One region of the Pseudoalteromonas sp. A25 genome, then DNA from elsewhere that is predicted to be linked to it. Evidence: predicted binding sites of a transcription regulator. Region 1 holds the regulator's gene; the other holds the start of a gene.

Evidence for each region. Region 1 encodes LexA, which represses DNA repair genes until DNA is damaged. Its sites were predicted from a motif close to TACTGTATNNNNATACAGTA; they were not measured.
Region 2: dinB (DNA polymerase IV) is a predicted target of LexA. The motif match lies at 2,074-2,093, and genes of this name have one in related genera.

The regions. Positions count from the first base shown of each region.
Region 1 is NZ_AP021847.1:363,228-367,412, reverse strand. It holds gene GDK41_RS18200 (glutathione S-transferase family protein) at 1-292, opposite strand, end outside; gene GDK41_RS18195 (type 1 glutamine amidotransferase domain-containing protein) at 302-973, opposite strand; gene lexA (transcriptional repressor LexA) at 1,299-1,916, shown strand; gene GDK41_RS18185 (two-component system response regulator) at 2,074-2,994, opposite strand; gene GDK41_RS18180 (response regulator) at 2,987-3,403, opposite strand; gene GDK41_RS18175 (PAS domain-containing sensor histidine kinase) at 3,406-4,185, opposite strand, start outside.
Region 2 is NZ_AP021846.1:2,912,061-2,916,245, forward strand. It holds gene GDK41_RS12565 (carbon starvation CstA family protein) at 1-927, opposite strand, end outside; gene dinB (DNA polymerase IV) at 1,004-2,065, opposite strand; gene GDK41_RS12575 (aldo/keto reductase) at 2,206-3,258, shown strand; gene GDK41_RS12580 (NUDIX hydrolase) at 3,361-3,879, shown strand; gene GDK41_RS12585 (substrate-binding periplasmic protein) at 4,005-4,185, shown strand, end outside.

The sequences.
Region 1 (4,185 bases):
GCCACTCTAAGTATTGAAAGTATGCTTTGGAACCCTTCTCTGGGCGCAAATACTCACTTGGTGCTTGATCAAGAATATACTCAATGATTGCGCCCGACTCGCAAAGCACCAAACCATTATGTTCAATAATAGGTGCTTTGCTTAGTGGGTGAACTTTTGCCAAGCTTGCTGGGGCCAAACGCGTTGCGCTATCACGTTCGTGCCGCTCAACTTCGTAGGGCAGGCCAAGCTCTTCTAATAGCCATAAAATTCGCGTTGAGCGAGATTGATTTAGGTGGTGTACTTTTATCATTTTCAGCTCTTATGACAATAGCTTTACTAAAGCTTCGCCCACAGCATGAGCGCTTGTTGGATTTTGGCCTGTAATGACACGGTCATCTTCAATTACAAATTCACCCCAAGGTTGTACTTTGCTGTATTTTGCTGCGTTACGAGTGAGCGATTCTTCTAATAAGAATGGAATATCATTAATAGTGCCAAAGTCTATTTCTTCTTCTCGGGTAAATGCGGTAACGTGTTTGTTAGCAAGTAAAGGCTCACCATTGCTTAATGTAATTGGTAATAATGCCGCTGGGCCATGGCATACTGCTGCAATGATACCGCCCGCTTCATAATGTTTTGCTGCCATGCCCCCAATGTCTTTATTGATTGCTAAGTCAGATAATAAGCCAAAGCCACCCGGGTAGAAAATCGCATCATAATCTTCAATATTCACCTGTGAAGCGACTAAGGTATTGTCGATCTGTGCTTTGAACGAAGAGTCACTTAATACTTGGCTATTCACGTCATCGCCTTCGATGTCTGTGCCGTAAAGAGGCGCCTTGCCACCTTGTATAGAGGCAATATCAAACGCAATGCTGTTGCTGTTCAATACATGAACCACGTGCGTTAGTTCTGGAGCATAGGTACCATTTGCCTGTTCTGTAGTGCCTAGTGTTGCATGGTTAGTAACTGGAATAAGTACTTTTTTCATAATGATTACCTTTGTATAAACGCCATCGACAATGAGATGAATCTCACACTATATTGATCTTTTAAAAATAACAATGAGTAGGCATGGCGAAACACTTTTGCTGTATAGCAAAAATAACATCGAGCAGACGTTATTAAGGTTCAAATACAGCTGATAAACGTGGTCAGTCGATAAAAAAACAGAGACCGTACCTTTTTGTATAAAAGGAATTTAAAAGCATATTGTTAGTTTAGAAATAATACTTTGATATTTCCCCTTCACCCATTGCGATTTTCTATTAACTGTATATACTCACAGTAAATGTACTGTATGGAAAACCAGTTGTATGCGTCCACTTACAAAAAGACAAGAACAAGTATTTGAACTAATCAAGGTGTTTATTAAAGATACGGGAATGCCTCCGACTCGAGCTGAGATTGCAGAAGCACTAGGGTTTAAAAGCGCGAATGCAGCCGAAGAGCACTTGAAGGCGCTAGCCAAAAAAGGTGTGATTGAAATGGTGCCTGGTGCGAGCCGTGGGATTAGATTAGTTGAAGAAATAGAGAAAGAAGATCCAGGACTACCTCTGATTGGGCGCGTAGCTGCTGGGGAGCCGATTTTAGCGCAGCAGCATGTAGAAACGCATTGCCAAATTGATGCTCACTTATTTAAACCAGCAGCCGATTACTTACTCAGAGTAAATGGTATGAGTATGAAGGATATAGGTATTTTAGACGGAGATTTGCTAGCAGTTCACAGTACTAAAGTTGCAGAAAATGGTCAGGTTGTTGTTGCTAGAGTTGAAGATGAAGTAACTGTTAAAAGATTGGAGAAGGCGGGGAAAAAAGTGCTTTTACATGCTGAAAATGAAGAGTTTTCGCCAATCACTGTTGATTTGGAGTATCAGTCTTTTGAGATTGAGGGCCTTGCTGTCGGCATTATTCGAAATAATAGCTGGGTTTGATATTGCAGAAGTTTTTTGATCGTGCTCCGAGTATTTGATACAGAGATATATTGACGAGCCTCATCCAATATCTATTTATGATGGCTTTTTATGGCCCTGCATAGCTCTACTGAAAGCGTGATGGAAAGCAGCTGATATTTACGATGATATGTGTTCGTCAATCTTTGTCCTTGCATATTCGAAAAGGTTTTCCCGCTTCTTTTGCTTCATACATCGAGGCATCGGCGTTTTGTATTAATTTGCTTTCGGTTTCGCCATCATCAGGAAAGAGTACCGCGCCTATACTCACTTCTAGGTGTATTTCATGGATTTGATTGTTGCTTCCTTCGATGCAGTAATTATCGGCAAGTAAGCTATACTTGTGCTGTGCCAGTTTCATGAGTTGGTTTTTGTCCGCTATATGTGGCGCGATTATAACGAACTCGTCTCCACCATACCTGGCTACAAAATCAGATGTTCGACGAAACATTTTTAGTTTCGCAGCAATGCCTCTTAAGAGCTGATCTCCAGCTTGATGCCCTAACTCATCATTAACGGCTTTAAAGTTATCTAAATCGATAAACAGCAAACCAAAACTTGTATCGTACCTGATAGCATCTTGAACATACTTATGTAGTTCGTTATCGAATGAGCCTCGGTTATTGAGCATAGTGAGTTTATCCATTACAACCATATTCTCTAGATTACGCTGCAATTCGAATCTCTCTTTTGAAAAAATGATTGTTCTAGCTAACAGAGAACTCGTTAGTTCATGTTTTGGAATGTAATCTTGAGCACCTAACTGGATGGTTTGCTCTCCAATTCTCTCATTTGAGTCGCCAGTGAGCACAACGATGGGAATGTTTGGCACGAAGTGTTTGACGGTAATAAGAGTGTTGAGCCCTGAGCTGTCTGGTAAATTGAGGTCAATGAGCAGAATGTCAGGTGAACATTGCCGTGTAGCTAATTTTAATGTAGCAAGGTTTTTTAAAGACTTAAGCTTAAACTGATGACGCCCATTATGGTTCACGAGGAACTGCTGTATTAAGTAAATATCATCTTCATTATCTTCTAAAAGATAAATTAGCCATTTATTCATTGTTGCTCCTAGCAAAGTGATTGTAAGTGAACCAGTATTTAGTAAGCACTTCGAGCAGCTCAATTAGGTCAACTACCTTACTAGGTTTTGTTATATATGACTTGGCGCCTAACGAGAAAGCGTGTTCAATATCAGAAGGCTGACTCGATGTTGTGTAACTAATTATACATAACTTATTGACCAAGCCCCTTTGCTTAATGTGCTTTAAGGCTTCTAGCCCCCCCATTTTTGGCATGTTTAAGTCTACAAGATAGAGCTTATCTCCCTTGAGACCGTGAGTATCTATATATTCCAAAAGCTGTTCACCATTTTGTAATACGATCAGATTTGGCTTTGGAGTAATGTATTCACATGCAGTTGTAAATAGGTAAACATCATCGGTGTCGTCATCCACTAATACTATATCCATACTTACCCCCGAGTGCTTGGTAGGTTAATAATAAAAGTGGTACCGTTACTCTTGTGACTTCGACACGCAATACTCCCGTTATGCAGTTTTATTATTTCTTTGCACATAGCTAATCCGATACCACTGCCTGAATATGTTACTCCATTGTCTAACCGTTTAAATGGCTCAAAGATACTCTGCCAATATGGTTCCTGAATGCCTATACCATTGTCTTGGTAATATATGATGATTTGATTGTCTCTAAGTTCGCTAAATACTTTTATTCTTGGTGTTATATCGCTCTCGATGAATTTAAGGCTATTTGCGATGAGGTTTTGGAACACCTGAACGAAGAGAGAGTTGTCTACTTCTAGAAGCTGATCTGGCGTGTCTACGGTAATTTGAGCTTTAGTTTCCTCAATCGCACAGCTGATCTGCTCGCATGTATCATCGATAAGGTTGCCTAAGGTTGTCTCGATAGGAATTAGTTTCTGTGATTGTAATCTAGATAATTTGAGTAAAGCTTGTATCATTACGCGCATTTTATCTGAAGCTTCAATGAGTCGAGACATTTCAAATTGCGCGTTTTCATCATTGCCAATGTAATTTTTTAATCTAACAGATAAACTATCAGTGAAAGCAATGATCTTTCTTAAAGGCTCTTGAAGATCATGAGAAGCTAGAAAAGCGAAGTGCTCTAAATTTTCATTTGATGACTTGAGCTTTTGCAATAGTTGGTCTTGCTCTGTTATATCGACAAAAGTACCCAGAAGTACTGTTGGCGTTCCATTTTTACTTCTAGT
Region 2 (4,185 bases), on a different replicon from region 1:
AGATACGATGCCATGAAAGCCCGATACCGCGCCACAAGCAATAGTAACGAATAGCAAAGGGATAATACTGGGTGTTTCACTGGCCATATGGGTATTAAATGCTGGCGCGGTAATATCTGGCATAACAACAAATACCGCACCATATAGCAGTATCAAGCCAACCAATAACTGCAAACCATTGATAAAATCACGCGGCTGCAAAAGCATCCATACAGGCAGCAAAGAAGCCACAGCCGCATAGATAAACAAGATCACAATCCAGCTTGCTTTATCGGTTAATCCAAACAACTCAGAAGGTAGGGCCAAAGGCATACTAGAGCCCATATAAATGGTGGCATACAAAATAGCCACCCCGACCACGCAAAGCGGCACCAAAGGCACTTGTCGTTTTAGCAATTGGCCAATCACTAGCGCAACGGCTATCGCTGCCCAAGCAGGAAACACGGCACTGGGGTTGGCAACAAATGAGTTGGCGATCACCACACCAAATACCGCATTAACCATAAGTAAAACAAGAAACACCACAATCATAAACAATGCACGAGTACGTTTGCCTATCACCGTTTCTGACAGCGCTCCCATAGACTTGCCTTTATGGCGAGCACTGGCCCAAAGAGCCCCCATATCATGAACACCGGCAAAGAAAATAGTACCTATCACTACCCATAACACGGCAGGTACCCAACCCCAATAAACCGCAATGGCAGGCCCAACTATCGGCGCAGCACCAGCAACAGAAGTAAAATGGTGCCCCCATAACACCACTTTGTTGGTCGGCACAAAGTCCACCCCATCATTTAGTTCATGTGCCGGCGTGACAAAATTATCGTCCATTTTGAAGATTTTTTCGGCGATAAATTTGGAATAAACAAACCAGCCAAATAGCATACCAATTATGCCAAATAGCACTATCATGATTGACTGCATTCTAGGCTCCTGCTCTTATTTTTGTATTAGCTTAGCGTGTGAAATTAACATAGTTAACAAAAAAAGCACTTACCTTTTAGTCGCAGTCAAATAGCCCAAGTTGAGCTTGGTCGTTTTTGCTCTCGAGAAGACCAATATTAATCCCTATCAAACGCACGGGTTTACTCGGATAACGAGCCAGTAACTCTTTTAGCAAAGTAGATAAAACATCAACGTTTAAACTGTCGTATTGACACTCCTTACTCACAACTTGAAAGTCAAAAAATTTCACTTTAACACCCAGCTTGTTCATACCTCTACTTTCAATATAAGGCTGAGCGCGACGTGTCAGTTCAGGAAATAGTGATTCAACTAAACGGCGGGTTAACTCTAACGCATCGCTAGTATCTTCACTAAATGTAGTCTCAACTCCCACAGACTTTCTCACTCTGTGTGTTTCAACTTGCCGCTCATCAATCCCATTACAACGCCGCCAAAGCACTAAGCCAAACTTACCAAAGCGCTGATATAGAAAATCTTCACTGCTTTTTTTGATATCACAGCCATATTGAAAACCAAGCGCCAATAACTTTTGCTGTGTCACTTTGCCCACACCGGGGATTTTTTTCAAAGGGAGTGTATCAATAAAGTCATGCACTTCATTGGGTGTAATAACAAATTGACCGTTTGGCTTGTTTTCATCGCTGGCTATTTTGGCTAAAAATTTGATGGGGGCGATACCCGCTGAGGCGGTTAAGCCCGTTTCACGTTCGATATCAGCGCGAATTTGCTGTGCTATCAAGGTGGCACTGCCTCCCAACTGCGCACAGTCTGTTACATCCAAGTAAGCTTCATCTAAAGACAGCGGTTCGATTAGATTGGTATAGCGAGCAAAAACCCCTCTTATTTGCGCAGACACTTCCTTATAAACAGACATTCTGCCGGGCACTATCACTAAATGAGGGCATAATTTCTTAGCTTGATAATTGGACATAGCTGAGCGGACACCGTATTCACGCGCCAAATAGTTAGAAGTAGACAAAACGCCACGATGGCTATTTCCACCAATCGCCATAGGGACTTTTGCAAGTTCTGGATTGTCGCGCATCTCAACGGCGGCATAGAAACAATCCATATCAATATGTATGAATTTTCTCATGTTCAAAATACTGTGTTTATATACAGATTATTATGTTCATAACTTTCGGTATCTTGCAACTTTTACTCGCGCTTTGAATGCTCTAAACTGGTTTAGTCTTGACGTTAATCGTCGAACCTAACTTATAACAAGGATTTAGCATGCAATTTAGTCGACTAGGCAGTAGCGAACTCGAGGTTTCTAGAGTCTGTTTGGGGAGCATGACCTGGGGTTTGCAGAACAATCAACATGATGCCGATGAACAAATTAACTATGCACTAAGCCAAGGTATAAACTTTATTGATACGGCTGAGCTGTACGCCGTGCCACCATCAGCACAAACCTATGGTAAAACTGAAGCCATCATTGGCAATTGGCTGGCTCGACATCGCGAAAAGCGCGAGCAGTTAGTAATGGCAACAAAGATCTCAGGCGGCGGTGTCAGCTGGATCCGCGAAGGCGCGCCTATCTGCGGGCAATCTATTATCCAAGCCGTTGATGCTTCTTTATCTCGTTTAAACACCGATTACATCGACCTTTACCAACTGCACTGGCCAAACCGCACTTCGCCTCACTTTGCAAAGCATTGGCCCGGTATGGTGACATTCTCAAAGGTCGACCGAGATGCAGAAATCGAGTCAATGCTGGATATTTTACAAGCTTTGCAAACGTGCATTAAACAAGGAAAAATCCGTCATTGGGGGTTATCCGATGATACCACTTGGGGCATAAATACTTATTTACGTTTAAGCTCAGAGCATAACCTCGCCAGACCCGTTGCAATTCAAAACGAATTCAACTTATTGCACACGAAAGATTGGCCCTATTTGATTGAAAATTGCGTTCATGAAGACATAGCCTATTTACCATGGTCACCACTGGCGGCGGGCTCATTAACCGGTAAGTATATTGATGGTGCAAGGCCTGAGGGCTCGCGCTGGACTTATATGCAGCGCAATGGTTTGTTTAGAGATACGCCACAAGCAAACCAAGCAGTGAAAGAATACAACTCGATAGCCAAGCAATTTGGTGTAACTCCCGCACAACTAGCGCTTGCATGGGTCAATCAAGTAGATGGCGTTACTTCAACAATTATTGGCGCTACAACAATGTGCCAATTAAAAGAAAACATCCATGCCTTTGATTTGCATTTAAGTGAGGCGCAACTTAATGACATTGGTGCTGTGTTACAACGCTTTCCATCCCCCTACTAACTCAATACGCACAGGAGCAGCCTAGCTCCTCCTGTGCCTTAAGCAATTAATCTTTATTCTTAATTGGCGTATACTACGCGGCCAAATTAAATCATCAGTGATATGAGCATCATGCGAAACCTCAACTCAACAGCTGTGAATATACCTTCAGGTAGCCACTTTACTCGCCATACAGCTCGAGCAATTGTGATAAAAGGCGAAGAAATTTTGTTGCTATATACCGCCCGATATGATGATTACTCACTACCTGGTGGTGGTATGGATAAGCACGAAACCATTGAACAGGCGCTACTGCGAGAACTACAAGAAGAAACAGGCGCTAAAAGTTTAACCCACATAACGCCTTTTGGACGATATGAAGAATACCGCCCTTGGTACAAACCTGACTATGACAATATCCACATTGTGTCAGATTGCTACGTGTGTGAAATATGCGGTGAATTTAGCAAACCGCAAATGGAAGACTACGAGCATGCCAATGGCATGAAACCCGTTTGGATCAGCCTTGATAAAGCGATTGCGCATAATCAAAGTACGTTAGAAAGCAGTGAAAAACAGGGACTGTCACTCGTTCGAGAGTTACATTTATTACGTAAAATAAAAGCAGAGCTAATGCCTTAGCAGCATTTGTCACTAAAAGCGTATGTTTTTATAAGATTTTTTTGAAAACTTATTCCTAACAGCAACCCCCCATATACGTGAGCGCATAATTTATCTACAATGGTTTGTCGATTGTTGGAGGTAATATGAGCAAAGTGTTGTGCCATGTAAGCTTTATCGTGCTGTTTATAATGCCCCTATTGCACGCGCATGCATTGACGTTTTATGCCGAAGACTTGCCACCTTACCACTTTAAAAATGCCAAAGGACTTGCCTCTGGTGCGCTCGTTGAAATTACCCAAGCAGCCCTTAAACACGCTGATCTTG